Regions from separate parts of the Acidovorax carolinensis genome, predicted to be linked through region 3. Evidence: predicted binding sites of a transcription regulator. Region 3 holds the regulator's gene; each other region holds the start of a gene.
What was found. The regulator FNR, encoded in region 3, switches genes on or off when oxygen is low (the NO sensors DNR and NnrR bind a similar motif). The targets are predictions, from matches to a motif close to TTGATNNNNATCAA.
Positions count from the first base shown of each region.

Region 1 (10,109 bases), 300 kb from region 3:
AAGACCGCCGCATCCAGCTTCAGGCGGTCGAACCGGCCCCGCACCCCCAATTCCACGCCCCGGCTTTTTTCGGGCTGGAGGTCGGGGTTGGGAATGATGGTGACGTGCTCGGCAGCGTTTTCATAATAGCCATTGATCTGCGCGGCATCCGGCGCGCGGAACCCGGCCGCATACTGGCCGAACACGCTCCACTGCGTGGTGGCGCGGTACAGCACCCCCAACTTGGGCGACAGCGCCGAGCCCGAGAGCGACTGGCCCGGTTGGGCGGCGGGCGGAAAAAAGCCGTTCTGGCTGGTCACATCGAGCGCAAAGTGATCCCACCGCAGCCCGGGTGTGATGCTCCATTGGTCGATGACGGATTCCGCCTGGGCATACACCGCGCTGCTGGTCTCGCGGGTGTCCGGAAAGCGCTTGAGTGGAAACACCTCGGGCGGCAGGGGGGCCAGGCCGGTGTAGACGTTGCTGATCTCGCTGCGGATATGGTCGATGCCATAGGTGAGCTTGTGCGCCCAGCCGCCGGGTGTGCGCAGGGTTTTTTCGGCCTGCAGGCCTGCCTGCCAGGTGTGCTCGGTGTAGGAGTTGTCGCGCACGCGCAAGGGCAGGGTGTTGCGCACGCTGGTGCCTAACTGGCGGGAGCTGGCGTGCTGCACGGCCAGCACCGTCTGAAACTGGTCGGCCCAGCTGGCACCCAGGGTGTAGCGGCCATCCCAGGTGAAACGGCTGCGTTCCATGGTGCGGCCCATGTTTTCATCCATCACGGCGCCGGCGATGGTGGCGGCGCTGCCCGTCAGCGGCAGGGGCGCGCGGCTTGACAGCAGGTTCACGTCCGCCTGCTTTTCGACATGTTCCAGGGTGAGCACATGGCGCTGTGCCGCGGAGGGGCGCACCACCACCTTGGCCAGCACGGCGTTGTCTTCGTTGTGCTGCGGATTGGGCGTGGTGCGGCTGGTGTCTGAGGTGTCGCGGGTGCCCATGTTGTCCATGGCGTGCGAGCGGCGTGCGTTGGCGGTCACGAGCCATTGCACGGTGTCGCTGGCCGTCCCCGCCACCGTGGCGGCCAGCGCGCGGCCGTTGTCATCGCCGCTCCAGCTGGTGGAGATGCGTCCGCCCAACTGCCTGGGCGGGGTGCCCGGGGCGCTGGCCAGAAAATCGGCCGGCTCGTGGGTGATGAAGTTGACCAGACCGGCCATGCCGTCTGAGCCATACAGCGCCGATGCGGGCCCGCGCACGACCTCGATGCGCTTGAGCAGCTCCATGGACAGGTATTCGCGATCAAACGTGGTGGTGCGAAAGGCGTAGCTGCGCGGCACGCGGATGCCATCGACCAGCATCAGCACGCGGTTGCCGCCCAGGCCGCGGATGTTCAGGCCCACATTGCCGTCGCGGCCGGTGCCCACCGTGTTGGCGCCTCCCACGGTGGTGCGCGGCAAAGGGTGCTTGACGGAGGTGTTGGGCAGGTCGCGCAAGGCCTCGCGGACGTCGCGGGCTTGCTGGTCGCTCAGTGCGCGGGCGTCAATCACATCAATCGACAAGGGCAGTTCGTCGCTGAGCTGTTCGCTGCGCGATCCGCTGACCACCACCTCGGCCATTGCCGGAACGGCCTGCGCGTAGGCCCCAGCAGTGGGCAGGCAGGCCACCAAGGTGAGCAAAGTGATGGCGTTGAGGGAACCCAGGGGGTGGCGCTGGCGCGAAACAGGGTGTGGGCCGTGGCGTTGCAATTGCATATAAGTGTTGGTTTACGGTAGCCGTTGTGGGATTATTGGTGGGCTTTCGGGGCATTGATACATGTTGAATGAATTATTGATGCGTATCAAAGTGACCTCGGGGTACCCGTCAAAGAATTGCCATCAAGTCTGCCGAAACAATATTGTCGCGGCCCTCGGCGGGCGGTCCTGAAGGATGGAATGAGCGCATGGGCTGCGAATCAAAAGGAGTTCCCATGACAACCCGAAAGCTGGCGCGCCTTGCGGCCCTGGCACTGTCCACTCTGGCGCTGGCCGCTGCGGCGCAACACAAGGAGGGTGCTTCGGCCCCCGAGGTGAATTACCAGGCAGGTACCTCACCGCTGGCCGATGTGCCCATGTACCAAAGCGCGAACCCCAAAGCGCCCAAGATGACGCAGGCCGAGTTCGACCGGGCCCGCCAGACGTACTTTGAGCGGTGCGCAGGGTGCCACGGCGTGCTGCGCAAGGGCGCCACGGGCAAGCCGCTGACGCCCGACATCACGCTGGCCAAGGGCACGGATTATCTGAAGGTGTTCATCGCCTACGGTTCGCCCGCCGGCATGCCCAACTGGCAGACCTCGGGTGAAATGACCGAGGCCGATGTGGACCTGATGGCCCGCTTCATCCAGCAAGATCCGCCCCAGCCGCCCGAGTGGGGCATGGCGGACATGAAGAAGACCTGGAAGATTGTGGTGGAGCCCAAAGACCGGCCCACCCGGAAGATGAACAACTACAACATCGCCAACATCTTCTCCACCACGCTGCGTGATACCGGCGAAGTGGCGCTGATCGATGGTGACACCAAGCAGATCATCAACATCGTCAAGACCGGCTATGCGGTGCACATCACGCGCACTTCCGCATCCGGCCGCTACCTGTTCGTGATCGGTCGCGACGGCCGCATCAACATGATCGACCTGTGGATGCCCAAGCCCGACAACGTGGCTGAAATCCGCATGGGCCTGGAAGCGCGCTCGGTGGACACCTCCAAGTACAAGGGCAAGGAGGGCGACTTCACCGACAAGCTGGCCATTGCCGGCGCTTACTGGCCTCCCCAGTTCGTCATCATGGATGGCAACACCCTGGAGCCACTGAAGATCGTCTCTACCCGTGGCGTGACGGTGGATACGCAGGATTACCACCCCGAGCCGCGTGTGGCGTCCATCGTAGCCTCGCACTTCAAGCCGGAATTCATCGTCAACGTCAAGGAAACCGGCAAGACGCTGATGGTCGATTACTCCGACATCAACGCACTCAAGGTCACCGAACTGGGTTCAGCGCGCTACCTGCATGATGGTGGCTGGGACTCGACCAAGCGCTACTTCATGGTGGCTGCCAACAACAGCAACAAGGTGGGCGTGATTGACGCCAAGGAAGGCAAGATGGAGGCCATCGTCGATGTGGGCAAGATTCCCCACCCCGGCCGTGGCGCCAACTTCGTCCATCCGAAGTTCGGCCCCGTCTGGTCTACCGGCCACCTGGGTGACGACACCATCTCGCTGATCGGCACCGATCCCAAGAAGCACAAGCAATACGCGTTCAAGGAAGTTGCCAAGCTCAAGGGCCCTGGTGGCGGCGCGCTGTTCATCAAGAGCCACCCCAAGTCCACGCACCTGTATTCGGATGCCCCGCTGAACCCTGATCCCAAGATCTCGCAGTCCGTCGTGGTGTATGACATCAAGAACCTGGACAAGGGTTACACCGTGCTGCCGATTGCCGAATGGGCCGGTCTGCCGGACGATGGCGGTGCCAAGCGCGTCGTTCAGCCCGAGTTCAACAAGGCGGGCGACGAGGTGTGGTTCTCCGTGTGGTCTGCCAAAGACAAGGCTTCGGCACTGGTCGTCGTGGACGACAAGACGCTCAAGCTCAAGGCCGTGATCAAGGACCCCCGCATCATCACCCCCACGGGCCACTTCAACGTCAACAACACGCAGCACGACGTGTATTGAGGTGAAAGCGCCGCCGCTGAGCCCCTGGGCTTTGCGGCGGTGACCCAAGCAAAAGCCGCCGCAGGAGTGATCCCGCCGGCGGCTTTCTTTATCCCGGAACAGCAGTTGACCGCTGTTTGCCGGTGGTTGGCTTACTTGGTGCCAAAGATGCGGTCGCCCGCGTCGCCCAGGCCCGGCAGGATGTAGCCATGGTCGCTCAGTTCGCGGTCGATGGCGGCGGTGAAGATCTGCACGTCGGGGTGGGCTTTTTGCAGCGTGGCAATGCCCTCGGGCGCGGCCAGCAGGCACACGAACTTGATCGAGCGGGGGTTGAGCTTCTTGAGGCGCTCCACCGCAGCGGCGGCCGAGTTGCCGGTGGCCAGCATGGGATCGACCACGATGATGTCGCGCTCGTCCATCTCGGAGGGCATCTTGAAGTAGTACTCCACGGGCTGCAGCGTGGCCGGGTCGCGGTACAGGCCGATGTGGCCAACGCGGGCGCCAGGCACCACGTTGAGCATGCCGTCCAGAAAGCCGTTGCCCGCGCGCAGGATGGACACCAGCACCAGCTTCTTGCCATCGATGACCTTGCCGGTCATGGTTTCAAGTGGGGTTTCGATCTGCACGTCCTGCAGGGGCATGTCACGCGTGACTTCATAGGCCATCAGCGTGGAGAGCTCGCCCAGCAGTCGGCGAAAGCTGTTGGTGCTGGCTTCCTTCTTGCGCATCAGCGTGAGCTTGTGCTGGACAAGGGGGTGGGTGATGACGGTGACGTTGCTCATGGGAAAAAAAGGCCTTTTTTATGGTTTTGGTGCGGATCGGTAAAACAGGCTCAGTCTGCCAGAAAGCGCGAATAGCGGGCCATATCCACATTGCCGCCGCTGATGAGAATGCCCACACGGGCGCCCCGCACATCGACGCTGCCATGCTCTGCGCCCGCAAAGGCCAGGGCGCCTGTGGGTTCGACCACGATCTTCATGCGCTCGGCAAAAAAGCGCAGGGCTTGCACCAGCTGTTCGTCGGTGGCGGTGACCATGTCGTCGGCCAGGCGCTGGATGATCGGGAAGGTGAGCTGCCCCAGCGCCTGTGTTTGCGCGCCGTCGGCAATGGTGTGCGGCGTGGGGATCTGCACGATGTGCCCCGCGCGAAAAGACTGCTGCCCATCGTTGCCCGCCTCGGGCTCTACGCCCACCACGCGGCAGTGCGGGGCCAGCGCCTCGGCGGCCAGAAGGCTGCCGGCCAGCAGGCCGCCACCGCCCACGCAGACGAAGAGGTAGTCGAGGTTGGGCACTTCTTCCAGCAGCTCCTTGGCCGCAGTGCCTTGCCCGGCGATGACGTGCGGGTGGTCAAACGGCGGCACCAGCGTCATGCCGCGCTCTTGCGCCAGGCGCCGGCTGATGGCCTCGCGGTCTTCGGTGTAACGGTTGTAGGTGACGACCTGCGCGCCATATTCGCGCGTGGCCGCCATTTTGCTGGCGGGTGCGTCTTCGGGCATGACGATAACGACGGGCATGTCCAGCAGCCGGGCCGACAGCGCAATGGCCTGGGCGTGGTTGCCGGCCGAGAACGCCAGCACACCACCCTTGCGCTGCTCGTCGGTGAACTGGGCGAGGGTATTGAAGGCGCCGCGGAACTTGAAGGCGCCAGTGCGCTGCAGGTTCTCGCACTTGAAGAACAGCTGTGCACCCAGCCGCTCGTCGGCGGTGGTGGAGCGCAGCACGGGCGTGCGGTGCGCCATGCCGTGCAGGCGATGGGCGGCATCGGCCACATCGGCATACGTTGGCACGAAACTGGGCACGGAAAAGGGTGTCTGGGTCATGTCGGCATCCTTGGGCTGGCGGGACGCCAGGGAGCGGCAGCCACGCTGGCGCATCATAGCCCGTTGCCGTGCACTTTCAAGCATAAATGCCTGCCAGCGCTTATCCAGTAAGCGCTGGCAGCTATGGATTTTGATGAATCCGGGGTTGCCGCGCCGGCATGCCGCGCGGGGGCGCCGCGTGGATGCATTCCGTCTGGGGCTGGCTGGGGCTCAGCCCTGTTCGCTGAAACGCTTCAACGCTGCCAGAGCCGGGAACTCGCCCGCGCGCTTTTGCTTCATGGCCGTGACCGATTCGCGCACATGCTGGTTGCTCCAGATGGCGCCTTGCAGCCAGCCCATCTGGCGCAGGCTATCGTCCACCGAGTGGTCGCGGGCGTAGTTCACCGCCTGCTTGGTGCCCCAGATGGCGACGGGTGGCTTGCTGGCGATCTCTTGCGCGCATTGCAGGGCGGCGGCCAACATGGCCTCTTGCGAGTCGAACACTTCGTTGACCAGGCCGTAGCCCAGCGCCTTGGCGGCGCTCAGGCGGCGGCCGGTGTAGGCCAGCTCCTTGACGACGCCCAGGGGTATCAGCTTGGGCAGGCGCTGCAGCGTGCCCACATCGGCCACCATGCCGATGTTGATTTCCTGGATGCAGAAAAACGCGTCTTGCGTGGCATACCGAATGCAGGCGGCCGCCACCATGTCCACCGCGCCGCCAATGCAGCCGCCCTGGATGGCCATGATGACGGGGATGCGCAGGGTCTCGATGCGGGTGAAGGTGGCCTGCATGTCGGTGAGCAGGTCGAAGATGGCGGCGCGGCCCTCGGGGCTCTGGTCGTCCATGGTGATGGCGCCGCCAAAGGTTTCGAGCGCCATGCCCGCACTGAAGTGTTTGCCGGTGCTGCTGATGACCAGCGCCCGCGCTTCGCCCGCCTGGTGCAGTCGGGCCAGCACCGTGTCCAGCTCGCGCCAGAACGTGGGGTGCATGGTGTTCATGGCCTCGGGCCGGTTCAGCGCCAGGTGGGCTACGTGGTCGGTGATGCTGAGGGAAAAGCAGGTGAGGGTGTTCATGGACGTGGAATGTAGGCCTGGTCCAGTGCCGTGCATCGTCGCACAGGCGACTTTGAATGAAATATGCCGCTAGCGCTTGTGTATCAAGCGCAAGCAGCTATAAATTCAGGAGTTATGCCGGTGCGGAGCGTGCCGCGCAACGCCCCGGACCACCCGCAGGTTCAACGCCGCTTGCTGCCGCCGAAGATGCCGCCCAGCACGCCGCGCAAAATTTCCCTGCCCAGCGACGTGCCCATGGTGCGCACGGCCGACTTGGCCATGGTCTGCGCCAGGCCGTCGCGCTTGCCGCCGCGCGGTCCGGTGCTGCCAAACAGCACGTCGTTGAGCCCGCCCATCAGGCCGCCGCCTTCGTCGGCGGGCGCACCGTTGGCGTTCTTGCCGTTGCCAACTTGCTCGCTCGCCTCGGTGGCACGCCCCTTGAGCTTTTCGTAGGCAGATTCGCGGTCCACGGTCTTTTCGTACACGCCGGCCACCAGCGAGCTGGCCATCAGCGCCTGGCGCTGCTGCGGCGTGATGGGGCCAAGCTGGCTGCCGGGTGGCAGCACAAACACGCGTTCGGTCACGCTGGGGCGGCCCTTGGCGTCGAGAAAGCTCACCAGCGCTTCCCCCACGGCCAGTTCGGTGATGGCGGTTTCAATATCCAGCCCCGGCTTCTGCCGCATGGTCGTGGCCGTGGCCTTCACGGCCTTCTGGTCGCGCGGGGTGAAGGCGCGCAGCGCGTGCTGCACGCGGTTGCCGAGCTGGGCCAGCACGCTGTCGGGGATGTCGAGCGGGTTCTGCGTGACGAAATACACGCCCACGCCCTTGGAGCGCACCAGGCGCACCACCAGTTCGATGCGCTCGACCAGCACCTTGGGTGCTTCGTTGAACAAGAGGTGGGCCTCGTCGAAGAAGAACACGAGTTTGGGCTGCTCCGGGTCGCCGATTTCGGGCAATTGCTCGAACAGTTCGGACAGCATCCACAGCAAAAAGGTGGCGTACAGGCGCGGCGAGTTCATGAGCTTGTCGGCCGCCAGGATGTTGACCACGCCATGGCCGTCCACCGTTTGCATGAAGTCCTGGATATTGAGCATGGGCTCGCCAAAGAACTGCGTGCCTCCCTGCTGCTCGATCTGCAGCAGCCCGCGCTGGATGGCGCCCACGCTGGCGGCGCTGACGTTGCCGTATTCGGTGGTGAACTCCTTGGCGTTGTCTCCCACGTACTGCAGCATGGCGCGCAGGTCTTTCAGGTCGAGCAGCAGCATGCCGTTGTCGTCGGCGATCTTGAACACCAGGTTGAGCACGCCCAGCTGGGTTTCGTTGAGGTTGAGCATGCGGCCCAGCAGCAGGGGGCCCATGTCCGACACCGTGGCGCGCACCGGGTGGCCCTGCTCGCCAAACACATCCCACAGCGTGGTGGGGCAGGCCAGGGGCGTGGGCAGGGGCAGTCCCCGGTCCTTGAGCACGGCGGCCAGTTTGTCGCCGATCTTGCCGGGCTGGCTGGCACCGGTGAGGTCGCCCTTCACGTCGGCCATGAACACCGGCACACCGATGCGCGAGAAATTCTCGGCCAGGGTCTGCAGCGTGACGGTCTTGCCGGTGCCGGTGGCGCCGGTGATCAGCCCGTGGCGGTTGGCCAGGCCCGGGAGCAGGTGGCATTCGATGGTGTCGTGCTTGGCAATCAGGAGGGGTTCGGCCATTTGGGGTTTCCTCGGGGATCGGTGGCGGGCAAAAGTAAAATCGTGGCCACTAGATTAAATCAATACAAAAGGACTTCCCGTGGCAGGACACAGTAAATGGGCGAATATCCAGCACCGCAAGGGGCGGCAGGATGAAAAACGCGGCAAGATCTGGACCCGCATCATTCGTGAAATCACTGTGGCAGCCCGCGCCGGTGGCGGCGACCTGTCGGCCAACCCCCGCCTGCGCCTGGCGGTGGACAAGGCCAAGGCGGCCAACATGCCCGCCGACCGCATCAAATACAACATCGACAAGGCCACGGGCAACGCCGAAGGCCTGACCTACGAAGAAATCCGCTACGAAGGTTACGGCATCGGCGGCGCGGCCATCATGATCGACACCATGACCGACAACCGTGTGCGCACCGTGGCCGAAGTGCGCCACGCCTTCAGCAAACATGGCGGCAACATGGGCACCGAAGGCTCGGTGGTGTTCCAGTTCAAGCACTGTGGCCAGCTGATTTTTGCCCCGGCACCAGTGAAGACAAGGTGATGGAGGTGGCGCTGGAGGCCGGCGCCGAAGACGTGCTGACCGACGACGACGGCGCGGTCGAGGTGCTCACCGCCCCGGCCGACTTCGAAGCCGTGAAGAACGCGCTGGAGGCCGCAGGCCTGACGGCCGAGGTGGCGGGCGTGACCATGCGGCCCGAAAACACCATCGAACTGACGGGCGACGATGCCGCCCGCATGCAAAAGCTGCTGGATGTGCTGGAAGACCTGGACGACACCCAGGAGGTCTATCACAACGCCGCGCTGTAGGCGCTTTTTTTCTTGCGCTGACCTGCTTTTCGACTGATATTTCCCCGAACCCCGGCATCCGGCCCAGCGCTGGGGCGCGGGTGTTCACCAAAGGTTCCTATGAAAGTACTTGTGATTGGTGGCGGCGGCCGTGAACACGCGATGGCGTGGAAACTGAGCCAGTCCCCCAAGGTGACCAAGGTGTACGTGGCGCCTGGCAATGGCGGCACGGCCCTGAATTCCAAGCTCGAAAACGTGGCCATTGCTGACGTGCGCGAGCTGCGCGCGTGGGCCCAGGCCGAGAAGATCGGCCTGACGGTGGTGGGCCCCGAGGCCCCGCTGGCTGCAGGCGTGGTCGATGAGTTCCGTGCCAACGGCCTGCGCATCTTCGGCCCCACCAAGGCTGCGGCGCAACTCGAAAGCTCCAAGGCGTTCTCCAAGGCCTTCATGCGCCGCCATGGCATCCCTACCGCCGATTACGACACCTTCACCGACCCGGTCGCCGCCCACGCCTTTGTGGACCGCCTGGGCGCGCCCATTGTCATCAAGGCCGACGGCCTGGCCGCTGGCAAGGGCGTTGTGGTTGCCATGACGCTGCAGGAAGCACACGATGCCGTGGATTTCATGCTGGTGGACAACAAATACGGCGTGACGCACAACGAAGGTGGCGCGCGCGTGGTGATCGAGCAGTTCCTTGAAGGCGAGGAAGCCTCCTTCATCGTGTTGTGCGACGGCAAGAACGTGCTGGCCCTGGCCACCAGCCAGGACCACAAGCGCCTGAAAGACGGCGACGAAGGCCCCAACACCGGCGGCATGGGCGCGTATTCGCCCGCGCCCGTGGTCACGGCCGATGTGCACGCCCGCGCCATGCGCGAGATCATCCTGCCCACCATCCGCGGCATGGAAAAGGACGGCATCCCGTACACGGGCTTTCTGTATGCGGGCCTGATGATCGACGCCAAGGGCCACCCCAAGACGCTTGAATTCAACTGCCGCATGGGCGACCCCGAAACGCAACCCATCCTGATGCGCCTCAAAAGCGACTTCTGCGATGTGATGGCCGCGGCCGCCGACGGCAAGCTCGACCAGATGGAGCTGCAGTGGGACCGCCGCACCGCGCTGGGCGTGG
Region 1 covers NZ_CP021361.1:1,895,277-1,905,385, forward strand. The annotation lists gene CBP34_RS08860 (TonB-dependent hemoglobin/transferrin/lactoferrin family receptor) at 1-1,724, opposite strand, end outside; gene CBP34_RS08865 (nitrite reductase) at 1,940-3,673, shown strand; gene upp (uracil phosphoribosyltransferase) at 3,805-4,434, opposite strand; gene CBP34_RS08875 (threo-3-hydroxy-L-aspartate ammonia-lyase) at 4,485-5,471, opposite strand; gene CBP34_RS08880 (enoyl-CoA hydratase-related protein) at 5,682-6,524, opposite strand; gene CBP34_RS08885 (helicase HerA-like C-terminal domain-containing protein) at 6,686-8,203, opposite strand; partial or broken gene CBP34_RS08890 (YebC/PmpR family DNA-binding transcriptional regulator) at 8,283-9,001, shown strand; gene purD (phosphoribosylamine--glycine ligase) at 9,101-10,109, shown strand, end outside.
Region 1: a site for FNR is predicted at 1,801-1,814, ahead of CBP34_RS08865 (nitrite reductase). Genes of this name have one in related genera too.

Region 2 (10,109 bases), 1.1 Mb from region 3:
CGAAGACGCCCTGCGCTGGCGCAAGCGCGACCCGCACTACGCGCCCGAGGGCGGCGAATCGCTGACCTTGCTGCGCGAGCGCATCGCCGCCACCGTGCACCGACTGGCTGCGCGCCACCCCGGCGAGCTGGTGGTGCTGGTGGCGCACGGCGGCGTGCTTGATGTGCTGTACCGCCTGGCCACCGGCCAGGAGATCCAGGCGCCACGCACCTGGCTGCTGGCCAACGCGGCCATCAACCGCCTGCTGTGGACGCCGCAGGGCCTGAGCCTAGTGGGCTGGGCCGACACCCAGCACCTGGACAACGCCGCCCGCGATGAAACCACTGCCTGATCTGCCTGATCTCCTTGGTGCGCTGCAGGCCAGCATTGGCCAGCGTGTGGACCGGATCGACACGCCTTCGCTGGTGGTGGACCTGGACGCCATGGAGCGCAACATCCAGCGCATGGCCGACTTTGCCCGCAAGCACGGGGTGCGCTGGCGCCCCCACGCCAAGATGCACAAGAGCGCCGAAATCGCGCTGCTGCTGCAGCGCGCCGGAGCCACCGGCGCCTGCGTGCAAAAGGTGGCCGAGGCCGAAGCGCTCGCCACTGGCGGGGTGAGCGACATTTACATCAGCAACGAGGTGGTGGCCGCCACCAAACTGATGCGGGTAGCGCGCCTGGCGGCGCAGCTGGCAGCACGCGGCGGGCGCCTGGCCATCGCGGTGGACAGCGCGGAAGGCATCGAGCGCCTTGCAGAGGCCATGGCTTTGGCCGGCAGCACGCACGGCATCGACGTATTCGTGGAAATCGACGTGGGCCAGGGCCGTTGCGGCGTGCCGCCCGGCGCGCCGGCGGTGGCGCTGGCGCTGGCCGTGGCCCGCCATGCGCGGCTGCGCTTTGCCGGCCTGCAGGCCTACCACGGCCGCGCCCAGCATCTGACCGGCGCGGCCGAGCGACGCGAAGCCATCGCCGCCGCAGTGCGCGCGGCAGAACACACCCGCGCGCTGATCGCGCAAGCGGGCCTGCCCGTGCCGCTGGTCACCGGATCGGGCACCGGCACGCTGGTGCACGAAGCGGCCAGCGGCGTGTATGGCGAGCTGCAGGCGGGCTCGTTCCTGTTCATGGATGCCGACTACGCCCGCAACGAGCGCGAGCCCGCCCAGCCCGCGTTCGAGCAGGCGCTGTTCGTCAAGACCCAAGTCATCTCGGTGAGCGACAGCCATGCCGTGTGTGACGCGGGCCACAAAAGCCACGCCATCGACTCGGGCCTGCCCACCGTGGCCCTGCTGCCGCCCGAGCGCGCGCTGCGCTATGCCAACGGCGGCGACGAGCATGGCGTGCTTTATGCCGACGGCCCCAAGGCCCGCCTGCCCGCGCTGGGCCGCATGCTGTGGCTGGTGCCGGGGCACTGCGACCCCACGGTGAACCTGCACGATTTCCTGATCGGCGTGCGCGGCGGGCTGGCCATGGGCGTGGTGGAACGCATCATCAGGGTTGATGCCAGAGGCGCGCTGACCTGATTGGGGCAAGAATCGGTGGACATTTTGGTGTCCTCCCATGAGCCCCAGCCAGATCATTGTTCTTGCCACCCCGGTCTTTCTCGTACTGATCGCCATCGAGCTGGCCGTCGGCATCCGGCGCCAGCGCAACACCTACCGGCTGACCGATGCGGTCAGCAGCATCAGCCTGGGGATGCTGAGCCAGACCAGCGCCGTGTTCACGCGGCTGCTGCGCATCGGCATCTACACCGCGCTTTTCGAGCAGGTGGCTGTGTGGCGCAACGATGCGTTCTGGACCAGCCTGCCCGGCTGGCTGCTGGCGCTGGTGTTCTACGACTTTTGCTACTACTGGCTGCACCGCATGGGGCACGAGTCGGCCGTGCTGTGGGCCGCGCACGCGGTGCACCACCAGAGCCAGGACTACAACCTCAGCACCGCGCTGCGCCAGACCAGTTCGGGCGCGCTGCTGGGCTGGATTTTTTATGTGCCCATGGCGCTGGCGGGTGTGCCGCCGCTGGTTTTTGGCGTGGTGGCCCTCATCGACCTGCTCTACCAGTTCTGGGTGCATACCGAGCAGGTGGGGCGCCTTGGCTGGTTCGACCGCTGGTTCTGCAGCCCCAGCAACCACCGCGTGCACCATGCCGTGAACGACGCCTACCTGGACAAGAACTATGGCGGCATCCTCATCGTGTGGGACCGGATCTTCGGCAGCTTCAAGGACGAGGATGACAAGGAGAAGTGCGTGTATGGCACACGCGGCCTGCTCAACAGCTGGGACCCGCTGTGGGCCAATGCCCAGGTGTATGCCGGGCTGGCGCACGACAGCTGGCACACCCGGCGCTGGGGCGACAAGCTGCGCGTGTGGCTCAAGCCTCCGGGCTGGCGGCCGGCCGATGTGGCCGCGCGCTTTCCCAAGCCTGCCTTCGACATCGCTCAGATGCCGCGCTACAACCCCGCCATGGCGCCTGCCACGCGCTGGTTCGCCTGCGTGCAGTTTGCGCTGCTGCTGGCAGGCGTGTCGGTGTTTCTGTGGCACGCCGACAGCGCCCCGCTGGCCCACAACGTGGCCTGGTTCGCGATGCTGCTGGCCGTGCAATGGGCCCTGGGCGCGGTGGTGCAGGGGCGCATCGGCATGCTGCTGGCCCTGATGATCGAGGCGGGCGCCCTGGCCACCGCCACCAGCGCCGTGGGGCTGCTGCAGTGGCATGGGCTCTTCAAACCACTGGCCCTCGTGATTGCTATTGTAATAGTAGCTATCAGCGCTTTCTCCATAAGCACCGGAGGCCGATTTGATGCAAAATCGTGGGCCGCGATGCTGCTGGCGCTGGTGCTGTCGTTGGCCGGTGATGTGTTTCTGATGCTGAACGGCCTCTTCATTCCCGGCCTGGTGAGCTTTCTGGGCGCGCACCTGGCCTACATCGCCGCGTTCCGCCGGGGCATGCCGTGGTTTGCGCACCGCGGCGCACTGTTGGCCACGCTGGCCGTGGGCGCCGCGATGTACGCCTTTTTGTGGGCCGGCGGCCTGCCCGCGGCACTGCGCGGCCCGGTGGCGGCCTATGTGCTGGTGATCGCCCTCATGGTGGCCCAGGCCCTGGGGCGTGCGCGGGTGCAGGGCAACAGCGCGGCGCGCATGGTGGCAGCGGGTGCGTGCTTTTTCATGCTGAGCGATTCACTGCTGGCCACCAACCGCTTTGTGCAGGCCCTCCCCATGGCGACGTTCTGGGTGCTATCGACCTACTACGCCGCGCAGGTGCTGATCGTCTGGGGCTGGCTGCGTGGGCAATCACAGGAACCGGCCGCTGCAAGCTCACGGGTGGCCGCACCGCAGTCCGCACCGGCACCCCCCGTGCCTGCCGAAAATCACCGAACCGCGCAACCCCACCCGGGCTGAGCCCCGGCGTGTCAGGCGGCGCAGGCCAGTGCCTGGGTGGGCGCCGCGTCGGAGGCTGCGGGGAGCGCGGTGAACACCCCGGCGGGCGACCCGATGCGCGCCTGCAGCGACACGGTGTCGCCAATCATGATCAGTGCGGGCGGATGCACGCCGTGGGCCACGCTCAGCTCCGGCAGGGTTTGCAGCGTGCCCACGATGCTGCGCTGCCCGGGCAGGGTGGCGCGCTCGATCATGGCAGCCGGCGTGCTGGCCGGCAGGCCATGCGCAATGAGCTGGGCGCAGATGGTGGGCAAGGTGCCTACGCCCATGTAGATCACCACCGTCTGGTGGGGCCGCGCCAGCGCCGCCCAGTCGAGTGCCACGGTGCGCTCGCCTTCCTCGCCCTGCAGGTGACCAGTGGCAAACACCAGCATGGCGGCGTGGTCGCGGTGCGTGAGGGGGATGCCCGCAGCCGCTGCGGCGCCCTGGGCCGCGCTGATGCCGGGCACGGTGTCGCAGGCAATGCCCGCGGCGGCCAGGGCCTCGGCCTCTTCGCCGCCGCGCCCGAAGATGTAGGGGTCGCCGCCCTTCAAGCGCACCAGCGACCGGCCGCTCTGGGCCAGCCGCACCATGAGTTCAATGATGCCTTCCTGCGGCAGCGTGTGGTTGCGGCTTTGCTTGCCCACGTAAATCCGTTCGGCGCCGGGGGCCACATGCCGCAGCACGTCGTCGGACACGAGGTGGTCATACAGCACCAGTTCGGCGCTGGCCAGCACACGGGCCGCCTTGAGCGTGAGCAACTCGGCATCGCCGGGCCCGGCGCCCACCAGGGTCACGCGACCCCAGCCGGAAGAAGGCGCCCGCCGGTGGAGTGCACTGTCGGAAGGGGCGGCAGCATTGCTGCCTTGGGGCAGCGAAGAGGGGCAAGCGGTATCCATCGGGGCTCCCATCGGAAACGGGGTACGGTTGGCAGACAAGCGCCCATTGTCAAAACGCTGGCGCCCACCGTCCTTGACGCACATCAATGACGGTGGTGTCAAATCCAGCGACATTGGGCCATGCACGCCACGCACGCGCCCCCGTTGCCCAGCCTTTCGCCGGTGGGCGTTCTGCCCCGTCTCGGCATGTGGCTGGCGCTGCTGGTCGGCGCCGCCGGGCTCCATGCCCAAACGGCCCCTCCCACAGCACAACGCCAGCAGGAGTTGGTGCGCATGGTGCGCCAGGACTGCGGCTCGTGCCACGGCCTGCACCTGACCGGCGGCCTGGGCCCGGCCCTTACACGCGAAGCGCTGGCCGACAAGCCGCTTGAGTCCATGGTCGCTACCATCTACGGCGGCCGCCCGGGCACGCCCATGGCGCCCTGGAAGGCCATGCTCAGCGAAGCCGATGCCCTGTGGATTGCCCAGCAACTGTTTGCCGGGTTCCCTGAATCCGTGAAAGAACGTCCATGAAACGCCGCCACTGCCTGACCCTTCTGGGCGCCACCTCGCTGCTGCTGGGCGGCTGCACCAGCCTCGCGGGGTCACCCGGCGCCCCGCAGCCTGGCCGCTGCGCGGCACCGGCGACCTGGGCGTGGTGGTGGCGCGCGCCACCGGCACGCTGGCCATCGTCAACACCAGCGAACGCGCCGTGCTGGCGCAAGTTACCGGCCTGGGCGACCTGTCGCACGCCTCGGTGGTTTTTTCGCGTGACGGCCGCTACGCCTATGTTTTCGGCCGCGACGGCGCGATCACCAAGGTGGATCTGCTGACCCAGCGCATCGACGCCCGCGTGATGCAGGCCGGCAATTCGATTGGCGGCGCCATTAGCGCCGACGGCACGATGGTGGTGGCGCAAAACTACACGCCCGGTGGCATCAAGGTGTTTGACGCCGCCACGCTGGCGTTGCTGGCCGACATACCGGCCGAATACGAGAGCGGCAAGCGCTCGCGCGTGGTCGGCCTGGTCGATCTGCCGGGCCGGCGCTTCGCCTACAGCCTGTTTGACGCCAACGCCATCTGGATCACCGACCTGTCCAACCCGACGCGCCCCGTCACCACCAAGCTGCCCCACATCGGCAAACAGCCCTACGACGCGCTGGTCACGCCCAACGGCCGCCACTACATCGCCGGCCTGTTTGGCGAAGACGGCCTGGCCATGGTGGACCTGTGGGAAGAGCCGCCCCGCGTGCGCCGCATCCTCGGCGGCTACGGCCGGGGCCAGGAGCCGCTGCCGGTCTACAAGATGCCGCACCTGCGCGGCTGGGCCGTGGCCGGGCGCCGCGCCTACCTGCCCGCCATCGGCCGCCACGAGGTGCTGGTGGTGGACACCGACACCTGGCAGGAAGTGGGCCGCATCCCGGTGGCCGGCCAACCCGTGTTCGTGATGGCCCGCCCCGACGGCCGCCAGGTGTGGGTGAACTTTGCCGTGCCCGACTACCACCGCGTGCAGGTCATCGACACCACCACACAGCAGATCGTGCGCACGCTGGAGCCTGGCAAGGCCGTGCTGCACATGGAATTCACGCCGCGCGGCGAGTCGGTCTGGATCAGCGCGCGCGACGACCACCGCGTCAGCGTGATCGACACCCAGACTTTCGCCACCCAGGCCACGCTGGCCATCGACTCGCCCAGCGGCATCTTCTTCACCGCCCGCGCCGCGCGGCTGGGGTTCTAGATGGCCCCCGACGCCGACTTGCGCCTGGCGCTGCTCAACCCCTGGCAGCGCGGCTTTCCGCTGGTGCGCGAGCCGTTTGCACACATCGCGAACACGCTGGGCCTGTCGGCCGACGAGGTGCTGGCAGGCTACGCCCGGCTGCAGAGCGAAGGCGCGCTGAGTCGCATCGGCGGCGTGTTCGCAGGCAATGCCGGCGGCGCCGCCCTGCTGGCCGCCATGGCCGTGCCGCCCGAGCGGCTGGACGGCGTGGCCGCCGTCATCTCCAGCCACCCCGGCGTGAACCACAACTACCAGCGCGAGCACACCAATAACCTCTGGTTCGTGATGACGGGGCACAACGATGACGCTGTGCACAGCGCCATGCAGTCGCTGCAGGAGGCCACCGGATTGCGCGCACTGCAGCTGCGCATGCAGCGCGCCTACCGCATCGACCTGGGCTTTGACCTGCGCAGCAGCACTGCCCAGAGGCCAATGACCGCCACCCCCGACGCGGCCCCGTGGCCGAGTCCGACCGGCCGCTGGCAGCCCTGCTCGAAGACGGCCTGCCACTGACCCCGCGCCCGTTCGACGACTGGGCGCACGCGTTGGGCCGCACGCCCGAATCGGTGCTGCACACGCTGCAGCAGTGGCTGGACCAGGGCACGCTGCGGCGCATCGGCGCCATCGTGCGCCACCATGAGCTGGGCTTTGACGCCAACGCCATGACCGTTTTCAACATTCCCGACGCGCAGGTCGATGCCTGTGGCGAAGCACTGGCGCGCGTGGCCGGCGTGACGCTGGCCTACCGGCGCGAGCGCGCCGAGGGCTGGCCCTACAACCTGTACTGCATGGTGCATGGCCGCGACCGCGCCGCCGTGCTGGACGTGATCGCGCGTGCCATCGCCGACGTAGGCATGGCGCAATACCCGCACGAAGTGCTGTTCTCATGCCGGCGCTTCAAGCAGACCGGCCCCCGGCGCTTTCGCGCCCTGCCTGAAGCCGCTGCCGCCAGCGCCGCGGCACCGGAGGTGTTCGATGCTGTCGCCGGATGACGCCCGCCTGCTGGAGCGCCTGCACGGCGATCTGCCGCTGACCGAGCGGCCGTTTGCCGACGTAGCCTTTGAATTCGGCTGGACCGAGGACTACGTGATCGGGCGGCTCTCGGCCCTGCTGGAGAGCGGCATGCTCACGCGCTTCGGCCCGCTGTTCCAGATCGAGCGGGCGGGCGGGCTGTTCGTGCTCGCCGCCATGGCCGTGCCTGAGGCGCGCTACGCGGCGGTCACGGCCCAGGTCAACGCACTGCCCGAGGTGGCGCACAACTACCGGCGCGATCATGCGCTGAACATGTGGTTCGTGCTCGGCACCGAGACGCCGGCGCAGTGCGCGGCCGCCATTGCGCGCATCGAGGACGAGACCGGCTTGAGCGTGCTGGCCTTCCCGAAGGAGCGCGAGTTCTTCGTCGAGCTCAAGCTCCCCCTGACGATCGGAGAAGCCCATGGCGCTTGACGATTTCGACCGCGCCCTCATGACCGCCACCCAGGGCGGCCTGCCGCTGGTGCCGCGCCCCTACGACGCCGTGGGCGAACGCCTGGGCGTGAGCGGCCAGCAGGTGCGCGAGCGGCTGGCGCAGATGCTCGAAAGCGGCCTGATCCGCCGCATCGGCGCCGTGCCCAACCATTACCGCCTGGGCTTTACCGCCAACGGCATGAGCGTGTGGGACGTGGACGACGCGCTGGTGGATCTGCTGGGCGAGCGCATCGGCCAGCTGCCCGGCGTGAGCCACTGCTACCGCCGCCCGCGCCACCTGCCGAAGGCATCGCCGGGCCGCTCCCAAGATGCCGAGTCCCCCTCGGGGGGAGACGGTGTGCAATGCACACCGACAGGGGGCATCTACTGGCCCTACAACCTGTTCGCCATGCTGCACGGCCGTTCACGCGCCGAGGTGGAGCAGCAGGCCGTGCAGTTGCACGAACTGCTGGGCAGCGCCTGCCGGGGCCACGACATTCTTTATTCCACCGCCATCTTGAAGAAGACCGGCCTGCGTCTTCGGCAAAGCCAAGAAAGCTAACCATGTTCCGCATCAGCCAATACATGCGCGAGCTCGCGCACGCCGAGAAGACCGGCCAGTACCCCGCGGGGGTGCATACCCGCAGACCCGCCGCCCAGGGCAGCGCAGGCGCGCCGGGCCCGGTGGTGATCTGGAACCTGATCCGCCGCTGCAACCTCACCTGCAAGCACTGCTACGCGCTGTCGGCCGACCACGACTACGAGGGCGAGCTGTCCACGCAGGAAGTGTTTGGCGTGATGGACGACCTCAAGGCCTACAAGGTTCCGGTGCTGATCCTCTCGGGCGGCGAGCCGCTGATGCGGCCCGACATCTTCGAGATCGCCGAGCGCGCCAAGGCGATGAAGTTCTATACCGGCCTATCCACCAACGGCACGCTGATCGACGAGGCCATGGCCGACCGCATCGAAGCCATGGGCTTTGACTACGTGGGCATCAGCCTCGACGGTCTGCGCGAAACACACGACCATTTCCGCCGCCTCGACGGTGCGTTCGACCGGAGCCTGGCCGCCGTGCGCTACCTGCACCAGCGCGGCGTGAAGGTGGGCCTGCGCTTCACCATGACGGCGATGAACGCGCACGACTTTCCGGCGCTGCTCGACCTGATGCGCCAGGAGGCCGTGGACAAGTTCTATTTTTCGCACCTGAACTACGCCGGGCGCGGCAACATCCACCGCGGCAAGGACGCCCAGTTCCAGGCCACGCGCGATGCGCTCGACCTGCTGTTCGAGCGCGCCTGGCAGTCGGCACTGGAGGGCCGCGAAGAAGACTACGTGACCGGCAACAACGACACCGACGGCCCCTACCTGCTTCAATGGGTGCGCGCGCGCATGCCGCAGTGGGAGGCAGCGCTGCGCGAGCGGCTCATCGCCTGGGGCGGCAACTCCAGCGGCGTGAACGTGGCCAACATCGACAACCTGGGCACCGTGCACCCCGACACCATGTGGTGGCACCACGACCTGGGCAACGTGCGCCAGCGCCCGTTCTCGGCTATCTGGTCCGACACTTCCGAGCCGCTGATGGCCGGCCTGAAAGCCAAGCCGCGCCCGGTGGGCGGGCGCTGCGCTCAATGCCATTACTTCAGCATCTGCGGCGGCAACACGCGCGTACGCGCCCAGCAGCTCACGGGCGACGCCTGGGCCGAAGACCCCGGCTGCTATCTGCGCGACGACGAGATCGGTCTGGATGCAGGCAGCGATGCGCAGCGCGTGGCGCGGACCCCTTTCGGCAAAGGACGTCGCGTCATCGACATCCATGCGGAGAGCGAACATGCATGACACCCTGCGCCGCTTTGCAACAGGCGCCGCACACCTGGCCTTGGGCGCAGGCCTGCTCTGGATGGGCCACGGCCTGGCCCAGGCGCAGTCGAACAGCGCTGCGGCGCCAGCATCAGCCACCGTGATCGCCGCGCCCGCTGCAGCCAAAAGCACCAGCGATGCCGCCGGGCTTTACCGCGAGCACTGCGCCAGCTGCCACGGCGCGCAGCGCACTGGCGGCATGGGCCCGGCGCTGCTGCCCGAGAGCCTGGAACGCCTGCGCCGCCCCGAGGCACTGCGCGTGATCCAGCAAGGCCGCACGGCCACGCAGATGGCCGGGTTTGCCGGCACCCTGCCCCCCGCCGATATCGCGGCGCTGGCCGAGTGGATCTACCAGCCCGTCAGCCCCGCGCCGGCCTGGAGCGACGCCGATGTGCGCGCATCGCGCGTCGAAACCGCGGGCGCCAAAGACCTGCCGGCCCGCCCCGCCTGGCAGGCCGACCCCATGAACCTGTTCGTGGTGGTGGAGGGCGGCGACCACCATGTCTCGCTGGTCGATGGCGACCGCTTCGAGGTCATTCACCGCTTTGCCAGTCGCTATGCGCTGCACGGCGGCCCCAAGTTCACGCCCGATGGGCGCTATGTGTTCTTTGGCTCGCGCGATGGCTGGATCACGAAATACGACCTGTGGAACCTCACGGTGGTGGCCGAGGTGCGCGCCGGCCTGAACATGCGCAACGTGGCCGTGAGCGGCGACGGTCGCTGGGTCATGGCCGCCAACTACCTGCCACGCACCGTGGTGC
Region 2 covers NZ_CP021361.1:476,718-486,826, reverse strand. The annotation lists gene CBP34_RS02345 (histidine phosphatase family protein) at 1-331, shown strand, start outside; gene CBP34_RS02340 (DSD1 family PLP-dependent enzyme) at 315-1,502, shown strand; gene CBP34_RS02335 (lysoplasmalogenase family protein) at 1,540-3,372, shown strand; gene cobA (uroporphyrinogen-III C-methyltransferase) at 3,384-4,289, opposite strand; gene CBP34_RS02325 (c-type cytochrome) at 4,410-4,802, shown strand; gene CBP34_RS02320 (cytochrome D1 domain-containing protein) at 4,855-6,006, shown strand; gene CBP34_RS19900 (Lrp/AsnC family transcriptional regulator) at 6,007-6,558, shown strand; gene ahbB (siroheme decarboxylase subunit beta) at 6,504-7,037, shown strand; gene CBP34_RS02310 (Lrp/AsnC family transcriptional regulator) at 7,021-7,491, shown strand; gene CBP34_RS02305 (AsnC family transcriptional regulator) at 7,481-8,053, shown strand; gene nirJ (heme d1 biosynthesis radical SAM protein NirJ) at 8,056-9,327, shown strand; gene CBP34_RS02295 (nitrite reductase) at 9,320-10,109, shown strand, end outside.
Region 2: a site for FNR is predicted at 4,363-4,376, ahead of cobA (uroporphyrinogen-III C-methyltransferase). Genes of this name have one in related genera too.

Region 3 (10,109 bases):
TCCCATGTCCTCGCCCACAAGATGCAAGGGAAATCCGCTGCCGTCTGCCATTTCATGGTGCTGCGCAATCGCTGTCAAGACCGAATCAGACAAGCCCATCAATTGCGCGAAGGTGACTGACTGCCCTACATGGGACTCATAACGCTGCCGTTCGGCCGGCATGAAGCCGGCGGTCGGCACGTTGAGCTTGCCCAGATCGTGCAGCAGCGCAGCGATACCGAGTTCGTGCAGTTCAGGGCTTTTCATGCCCAGCGCCTTGCCCAGCAAGAGGCTGATGACCATCACGTTGACCGGATGCAGTGCGCTGCTCTCGCCCACGCCCTCTGACAGGAGACGGATCACGGAGTCGCCGTTCGCGAGCAACTCCCTCAGGCAATCCGACACCACCGCCTCGCACTGGGTGCGAGCCAAGCCGGGCTGCTCTGCGACCGCACGCTCCACCGCCTGGTATTGCCGGGTGGCTTCGCCGAAGCGCTGGTTGCACGCGGCCAGCACCCGGTTCTGCAGCTGCAGGTGGGCACGGTTCTGGTCCGCGATGGAATCCTCGTCAGCAGAAACCACGGTCACTGCGTCTGCGCCCAATTCCGCAGCAAGGGTGTCGGGCGCGTCGCCGGGGACCGCATCCGGCGCAAACAGTTCAGGATCGCTTTTTTTGGGGAAGTAACGCACCTCTTTGAGACCCAGCTCCCTGAGGGTGGCGATCTGGTCTGCGGACACGATGCGAAAGCTGCTCACCGGGAACGGGTGACGCATCCAGCCCAAATCGAGCTGAACGTACATGCCGACACGAAGCTGGCTGATATCAATGAGGAGCGAAGAATTCACGACACAGGGGGCGAAACATGGTGATATGAATTCCACCAACAGTTACAGCAATTATCGCCATTTCGCCATCCAGCGCGCGCTTCGCAGCCAAAAAGCTGCAGCGTCGGGCAACTCTGCGACACAGAACCGTCAAAAGTACCTGAGGCTGCTGCCCAGAGCTACCCGCTCGAGCCCGGAGACTATCGACTACCGGCACCAGAGCGAGGGCTTATAGACCAGGTCCATCCACAAAGCCCAGCCTGCCACCCCCACCAACAATGCGCCCGCCAGCCGCGTTCCCCAATTGACCCGCGCGGCATTGAGGTGTGAACGCAACTTGCCCCACACCCAAGGGCCGCCCACCAGCCACAGGCCACTGCCCACACCAAACAGCGCCATGGTGGCAGCGCCCTGAAGCGCGCCCCCACTGAGCGCTGCAACCAGTAACGCAGAGTAAAGCAATCCGCAGGGCATGAGCGCCCAAAGCGCTCCCGCCACCATCAGCCCGCCCGGTGCACGGACAAGGGGTTGCACACGGCGCCAGGCCGTGCGACCGGCCTGCTCCACCCAGGCAGGCTGGCGCGCCTGCACCATCATCATCAACCCCCAGGCCATGACCGCGACATGCATCAGGGTCCATACCGGACTCAGGGCCATGGTTTGCTGCGTCAGCCAAGCCAGACTGTCCATGGCTAACGCCGCAAGGGCGCCCGCCCCGGCATAGCCCGACAGCCGCCCGACGTGGAACGCAAGCAACCGGCGCGGCACCCCACCCTGGGGACGCCACAGTACCGGCCGAGAGGTGGTGTTGCTGGCATCACCTGTGGTCGAACAGGTCGTCGCTTGACCCACGAGCGCACCGCAAGGTGCAGAGCACATGGCCAAGCAATGAGGCCCACCGGCGAGCCCCATGAGCAAGGCCGTTACGGCGAGGGGCGCAAGCATGAAACCTGATACTCCGTTGGAATGGTCACCCTAGATGATGCGCGAAAACCTCGCCCGATTGCGGTCAGCCTGCAGATAGCGGTCAAACACCATCGCGATGCCGCGCACAAAAAACCAGCCCATGGAGGTCACCTTGACGCCCTCGGCACTCAACACGACAAGCCCTTGCTCGGCCATGGTCTCCAACTGCTCCAGTTCGGGAGCGAAATACTTCCGAAAATCAATGAGCCACGCCTGATCGAGGGGTTCAAACTGCAATTCGCCCTGGCACATGAGCGCCATGATGACAGCCCTGCGCACCAGATCGTCACGGTTCAGGGCCAATCCTCGCACCACGGGCAAGCGCCCCTGGTCCAGGTGGTCGTAGTACTCCTCCAGCGACTTGGCGTTCTGACTGTAGGTGGCACCCACCCTGCCGATGGCTGACACGCCCAGGCCAATGAGATCGCAATCGGGCTGGGTGCTGTAGCCCTGAAAGTTGCGATGCAGTCGCCCCTGCCGTTTGGCAACAGCCAAAGCATCGGTGGGCAGGGCAAAGTGGTCCATGCCCACATAGACATACCCGCGTCCATGAATGCGTCCAGCGAGCGCGACAGCATGGTCACCTTGGCAGACGCTGCAGGCAACTCAGTCGATATGATGCGCCGCTGCGGCTTGAAACGATCGGGTAGATGGGCATAGGCGTACAAGGCAATCCGGTCGGGGCGCAATTGCACCACCTGTGCCAATGTACGGTCAAACGACTCGGGCGTCTGGCGTGGCAGCCCGTAGATCAGGTCCACGTTGACGGACTCAAAGCCCAGGGCGCGGGATGCCTCCACCAGCGCAAACACCTGATCTGCCGGCTGGATACGGTGCACCGCCTTCTGCACCTCGGTATCGAAATCCTGCACGCCGAAGCTCAGCCGGTTGAAACCCAGCTCAGCCAGCACTGCCAAGCGATCGGCAGTGACTGTGCGGGGATCGACCTCAATGGAGTATTCGCCGCCCGGAGCAAGCGAGAAGCTGCGACGCAGCGTTGCCATGAGCTGCCGCAGGCCGTCATCCGACAGAAAGGTTGGCGTGCCCCCGCCCAAGTGAAGCTGACTGACTACCTGCCCGGTGCCACAGTGGGCCGTGTACAGATCAATTTCGCGGCTCAGATAGCGCAAATACACATCGGCACGGTCATGGTGCTTGGTGATGATCTTGTTGCAAGCGCAGTAGTAACACAGCGATTCGCAAAACGGAATGTGGACGTACAGGGACAGCGGCAGCGCCATGGCCGTGGTACCCACCCGGCGCTGCGAGAGCGCCAGCACATAGTCCTCTTGCCCAAACGCCTCCACAAACCGATCTGCGGTGGGATAGGAGGTATAACGAGGTCCTGGCACGTCAAAACGGCGCAGAAGTTCTGGTGAAACAGCGGTCATGGGAAAATATCCTTGCGTGCATTGATACTGTGCCGTACCCTTCGACCGACGTCCTTGACTTTAATCAAGAACATGAAGGGACGCAGCGGTGACAATTTGATTCATATCAGCCGCCGGGCGCGCAGCGCGGGACAATTGCGTCCCAACAGATATCAGCCAATTATCCCGGCCCAACCAGGTTCCAGTGTCCATGAATCCGCAAACCATCAAAGTCGCCTGTTCCAACTGCAACCTGCGAGAACTGTGCATGCCCGTAGGTTTGAACGAACAGCAGTTGCAACGCATTGACGACATCGTGGCCGTGCGACGAAAGATCAAGCGTGGCGGTACCCTCTTTCGCAATGGAGAGTCATTCACTTCTCTCTATGCCATTCGCACAGGATTTTTCAAGACCTGCGTCGCCACGGAAGATGGGCGTGACCAGGTCACGGGTTTTCAGATGGCCGGTGAGATTATTGGGCTCGACGGCATCGTCAACGATCACCATACCTGCGACGCCATCGCCCTCGAAGACGCCGAAGTGTGCGTCATGCCCTTTGATCGCATCGAAGAACTGTCGCGCGAAGTCAACGCCCTGCAGCACCATGTTCACAAGATCATGAGCCGCGAAATCGTTCGCGAGCACGGTGTAATGCTTTTGCTCGGCAGCATGCGCGCCGAAGAGCGTCTTGCGGCGTTCCTTCTCAATCTGGTGCAACGCCTGCACGCCCGTGGGTTCTCGCAATCCGAACTGGTATTGCGGATGACGCGGGAAGAAATTGGCAGTTACCTGGGACTCAAACTGGAAACCGTGAGCCGCACGTTCTCGAAATTTGTGGAAGAAGGCACCGTGGAAGTGAAACAGCGCCATGTCCGCATTCTGGATACCGAGGCCCTCAAGCGCATCGTTAACAATCAGCAGGCCTGCCACTGATCGTCATACAGAAATGTGCCTCTTAGGGGCACGATGAAGCCTTGTGACAATCATCCGGGCGTGCCTGCGGGGCCACAGGGCAGCGGTTGAGTTCAAAGGGTGACATAGACAGCAGGGTCGTCAGCGCGCTGGCAACCATGGTAATGATCCAGAAAACAAAGAACGCAAGGGTATAAACGCCCTGGCGCGACAGCGTCAACGGCTGACCAAACCAATGCAGATCCTGCGGATCCACCATGGCGAAAACCAGCATTTCCAGAACGCCTGCTACCAAAAAGGCAGGCCATGCAATCCACATCAGGCGTTGCGTCCACATTGTGTTGTCTCCTAAGGTTTTGCTGAGGGGATTTGCCTACACCAGGCTAGCATCAAAGCTCAGCGAGGTTGATCCCCAGCAGGTGTCGCCGCGTGGTTACGGGCCTTGACTGCGGGAGCCAAACTTTTTTCAGGCTGCGCGAGCGTCTGGTTGATCTCAATTCCCTTGCGGTAATAGTCTTCCTCTACGACGGGGTCAGGCCGACTGACAGCCAGCCACAGCGTGACAAAGCCGGCGATCACCACAATGACCGGCCCGGCAATCACCAGCCAGACATGACCAAATCTCCACCAGGGCTGCGATTTAGGAGTAACAACGGGGCTGGATGACATAAAAATTTCTCAGCTTGTCAGCAATACAGTTCGCAAGACGCCCTGGAGCCATTAAGCGACCTTCACCTAACGTGGCACCAGGAAAATGGATTTCTCGGTAACTTTGCCACCGCTTTCCGGTGCCGAAATATCGAAATGAATCGTGTGAGAGCCCGGAGCGGCCGATCCATAGGGTATCTGGAGCCGCACAGCCACCCAGCGGGATTCTGCGGCACCAATTTCAATCTCCCGCTCCGATGCCACTTCAAGGCCATCGAGCCCGCTCGCTGCAATGCGATAGCGCTGCGCAGCCTCTGTGGCATTCATGATCTGCAACCGATACACGTTTTCGAGCTTACCGCCCGCAACAATGCGGGACAAGGCAGCACGGTCACGCACTATATCGACCTTCAAGGGGGTGCGTGTTGCCAGGCTGGCCAACATGCCCACACACAAGGCAATCAGAACCGCGGTGTAGATGAGCACGCGAGGACGCAAGACATGTCGCAAAATTTGCGACTGACTCCAGCGATGCAGGACACCATTTTGGGTCGAATAACGGATCAACCCCCTGGGGTAATGCATCTTGTCCATCACGGTGTTGCATGCATCCACACAAAGACCGCAGCCGATGCATTCATACTGCAGGCCCTTGCGGATGTCGATGCCCACGGGACAAACCTGAACACACAAGGTGCAATCGATGCAATCGCCCAAGCCCTTGGCCTTGTAGTCCACGGTCTTGACTCGTGGACCACGCGGCTCGCCACGGGCTTCGTCGTAGGTGACGATGAGCGTGTCCCGATCGAACATTGCGCTCTGGAAACGGGCGTAGGGACACATGTATTTGCACACCTGTTCCCGCATGAAGCCGGCATTGCCGTAGGTGGCGAATCCGTAGAAAAACACCCAGAAAATCTGCCAGCCGCCGGAAAAAGCCAACAGCTCAGGACCCAGCTCCCGAATCGGCACAAAATAACCGACAAAGGTAAAACCGGTCCAAAGTGCCACTGCCACCCACACGGCCTGCTTCAAGAACTTCTTGCGGATCTTTTCAAACGTCCAGGGGCTCGCATCCAGTCGCAGACGCGCACTGCGATCACCCTCGATCTTGTGCTCTATCCACATGAAAATCTCGGTATAGACCGTCTGTGGACACGCAAACCCGCACCACAACCGACCGGCAACCGCAGTGAACAGAAACAGCGAGAGCGCCGAGATAATCAGCAACCCCGTCAGGTAGATGAAATCCTGCGGATACAGAACCAATCCGAAAATATAAAACCGGCGGGCACCCAGATCAAACAGCACCATCTGGCGCTGGCCCCACTCAAGCCACGGCAACCCATAAAAAACGAGCTGCGTAAGAAACACCATGACCCAGCGCCAGCGCGCAAAGTACCCGCTGATCGACCGCGGATAAATCTTCTTTTGCGCTTCGTAGAGGGAAACGAATTCACCCTCTGCCGATGGCTCGGGTGTGGCCGCCGCAATGGGGATGACCTTGCGCGGAGGCCTGTCAGATGATGTCATGGTGCAGGCGGTGGAGGCAGAAAAACGAACACTTCAGAGGGCGACCCCAGCGGGATGCGGCAGGGTCGCCCCGATTTCAGCGGGCTGCTACGGGCTTGTTGGACAAGCCCCATACATACGATGCCAACACGCCGATCTGCGCGTCGGTCAACTTGTCGGCTTGCGCAGGCATCTGGTTCACCTTGCCATTGTTGATCATGGCGGTAATGGCCGCTTCGCCCCAACCGTGCAACCAGATGTCGTCCGTGAGGTTGGGCGCGCCCAGCGCCTGGTTGCCCTTGCCGTCCATGCCGTGGCAGGCGGCGCATGAGACGAACTTGGACTTGCCCAGCGATGCCCGCAAAGAATCATGCGGACTGCCCGACAGGCTCAGCACGTAATGCGACAGATTGCGCACATCTTCCGGCGAACCCACTGCGGCAGCCATGGGAGGCATGTTGCCGATGCGCCCCTTTTCCAGCGTTTCGCGGATTTTCTCGGGGGTGCCGCCATGCAGCCAGTCGGTGTCTGCCAGGTTGGGGAATCCCTTGCTGCCGCGCGCATCCGAACCGTGGCACTGGGCGCAGTTGTTCATGAACAGGCGCTCGCCAATGGCATGGGCTTGCGGGTCGACCGCGACGTCTTCCGGCTTCATCGACGCGAAGCGTGCATACAGTGGTTCGATTTCCGTCTTGGCCTTGGCCATTTCGGCCTCGTATTCACCCTTTTGCGTCCAGTTCAACTTGCCCGTGAAGGTGCCAAGACCGGGGTAGGCAGCCAGATAGCCCAGACCGAAGATGATGGTGATGACGAACAGCCACACCCACCAGCGCGGCAGGGGGTTGTTCATTTCGACCAGGTCCTCGTCCCAAACGTGGCCGGTGGTGTTGTCGGATGTGGCCATCACCTTCTTGCGGCCTGCCATCCAAAGCAGGATGCCGCAGGCGATGATGCCGACCAGGGTCAGCGTGGTCACAAAGACCGACCAGAAATTGCTGGTGAAGTCACTCATGGGGTGTTCTCGTTCTGGTAAAGGTCAATCTTGCTCGAAAGGCAGCCGGGCTGCCTCATCAAACCGGGACTTGTTGCGGCCCCTGTAGGCCCAAACCCAGATGCCAATAAAGCAGGCCATCGATGCCAAAGTGGCGACGATGCGCATGGTCGTGATGTCCATGGCAAATCTCCTTTATTTGAGCGCGCGGCCCATGACTTGAAGGTACGCAACCAGGGCATCCAGCTCGGTCTTGCCCTTGACGTCGGCGGCAGACGCTGCGATCTGCTCGTCGGTGTAAGGTACGCCGACAGTCCGCAAAGCCTTCATGCGTGGAGCCACATCCGCCGGATCAATGGCGTTCTTCTCGAGCCACGGATACGCGGGCATATTGGACTCTGGCACCACGTCACGCGGATTGTTCAAATGGATGCGATGCCATTCATCGCTGTACTTGCCACCCACGCGATGCAGATCGGGGCCCGTGCGCTTGCTGCCCCACTGGAAGGGGTGGTCATAGACAAACTCGCCAGCCACCGAGTAGTGGCCATAGCGCAGGGTTTCGGCGCGGAACGGACGGATCATCTGCGAGTGGCAGTTGTAGCAACCCTCGCGGATATAGATGTCGCGGCCCACCAGTTGCATGGAGCTATAGGGCTCCACGCCCTTGACCGCCTCGGTCGTGGACTTCTGGAAGAAAAGGGGCACGATTTCCACCAGACCGCCAATGGCGATCACCAGCAGAATCAGCACGATCATCAGGAAGTTATTGGTTTCCACCTTCTCGTGGGTGAAGCCGCCAGAAGCATTTTGGTTGTTGTCAGACATGAATAGGCTCCTTGGGGCTCAGGCGTGGGCAGCGTTCACGGCGGGGATGGCCACCTTGACAGAACGACCCGAAATAGCGGTTGCCCACACGTTCCAGGCCATGATGATCATGCCGCCCAGATACAGCAGACCGCCGGCCACACGGATTACATAGAACGGATAGGTGGCCTTGACGCTTTCGACGAAGGTATAGGTCAAGGTGCCATCCGCATTGATGGCACGCCACATCAGGCCCTGCATCACGCCGGCAATCCACATCGCGGCGATATACAGCACGATGCCGATGGTGGCCATCCAGAAGTGCAGCTCAATCGCCTTGATGGAATGCATCTTTTCCCGGCCAAACAGACGAGGAACCAGGTAGTAGAGCGAGCCCATCGTGATCAACCCCACCCAGCCCAAGGCACCGGAATGCACATGGCCTACGGTCCAGTCGGTGTAGTGGCTCAAGGCGTTGACGGTCTTGATGGACATCATCGGGCCTTCGAACGTGGACATGCCGTAGAACGAAAGCGACACGATCAGGAAACGCAGGATGGGGTCGTCACGCAATTTGTGCCATGCGCCCGACAGGGTCATGATCCCGTTGATCATGCCGCCCCAGCTGGGGGCCAACAAGATGAGAGAGAACACCATGCCCACCGATTGCGTCCAGTCTGGCAGCGCGGTGTAGTGCAGGTGGTGTGGGCCTGCCCACATGTAGGTGAAGATCAGCGCCCAGAAGTGGACGATGGACAGGCGGTAGCTGTAAACCGGACGGCCCGCCTGCTTGGGGATGAAGTAGTACATCATGCCCAGGAAGCCCGTGGTGAGGAAGAAGCCCACGGCATTGTGGCCGTACCACCATTGCACCATCGCATCCTGAACGCCCGCATAGGCCGAATAGCTCTTCATGAAGCCGGCAGGAATGGATGCACTGTTGACGATGTGCAGCAAGGCCACCGCCAGAATGAAGGCACCGAAGAACCAGTTGGCCACATAGATGTGCTTGACCTTGCGCGTACCCACGGTGCCAAAAAACACGATGGCATAGGACACCCAGGTCACCGCAATCAGGATGTCAATCGGCCATTCCAGCTCAGCATATTCCTTGCCCTGGGTGTAGCCCAGGGGCAAGCTGATCGCCGCCGCCACAATGACCAGTTGCCAGGCCCAGAACGTGAACGCAGCCAGCGAAGGCGCGAACAGGCGCGTCTGACAGGTACGCTGCACTACGTAATAGCTGGTGGCGAACAGTCCGCAACCACCAAACGCAAAGATCACCGCGTTGGTGTGCAGCGGACGCAAGCGCCCGTAGCTCAGCCAGGGAATGCCGAAATTGAGTTCTGGCCAAGCCAACTGGGCGGCGATGAATACGCCCACCAGCATGCCAACCACCCCCCATACCACGGCCATGATAGAAAACTGACGCACAACCGTGTCGCTGTAGTGCGCAGTCATTGTTTTTGGAGAATCCATCGGGCACCTCGTTTTATTACCGGAATAGTTTTGTTCAAGTAGGGTTATTCAACATTGATGCATGTCAATCGTCCCGAAAAATGCGTTCGCCTTCTTGCTCCACACTCTCGAACTGGCCGTGGTAGATCGCCCACCACAGGCCCGCGAGAACCATCAGGACCAAGATGACGGACAAGGGGATCAGCAAATAAAGGATGTCCATCAGACCGGCTCCAGAGAAGATTGGGAAGCAGAGGTCATTGGGTCTGGGCCTTTCACGGGCTCTGGCTGGTTCGTTCCCGCCATGCCCGGCAGGGCGCGCGACAACCGGGCAGCGTTCAGCACCACCAGCAGCGAACTGAGTGCCATGCCCAGCCCCGCCAGCCAAGCCGGCATCCAGCCGACCAGTGCCAAGGGAACACACACCGCGTTGTATCCCGCAGCCCATCCCAGATTCTGCCTCACCACACGCAGGGTAAGGCGCGCCAGCAGCACAGATTGCGGAACCAGCGACAGGCTGCCGCCCAGCACCACAAAATCAGCGCGCGCCTGGGCCAGCGGCACCGCGCGGCCAAAGGCAAACGACACATTCGCCCCGGCCAGCACCGGGCCATCGTTCAGGCCATCGCCCACCATGGCC
Region 3 covers NZ_CP021361.1:1,597,519-1,607,627, reverse strand. The annotation lists gene CBP34_RS07580 (HD-GYP domain-containing protein) at 1-825, opposite strand, end outside; gene CBP34_RS07575 (sulfite exporter TauE/SafE family protein) at 1,012-1,749, opposite strand; partial or broken gene hemN (oxygen-independent coproporphyrinogen III oxidase) at 1,780-3,161, opposite strand; gene fnr (fumarate/nitrate reduction transcriptional regulator Fnr) at 3,352-4,074, shown strand; gene CBP34_RS07560 (hypothetical protein) at 4,097-4,390, opposite strand; gene CBP34_RS07555 (FixH family protein) at 4,450-4,722, opposite strand; gene ccoG (cytochrome c oxidase accessory protein CcoG) at 4,789-6,234, opposite strand; gene ccoP (cytochrome-c oxidase, cbb3-type subunit III) at 6,311-7,225, opposite strand; gene CBP34_RS07540 (cbb3-type cytochrome oxidase subunit 3) at 7,250-7,387, opposite strand; gene ccoO (cytochrome-c oxidase, cbb3-type subunit II) at 7,400-8,032, opposite strand; gene ccoN (cytochrome-c oxidase, cbb3-type subunit I) at 8,051-9,490, opposite strand; gene ccoS (cbb3-type cytochrome oxidase assembly protein CcoS) at 9,555-9,692, opposite strand; gene CBP34_RS07520 (heavy metal translocating P-type ATPase) at 9,692-10,109, opposite strand, start outside.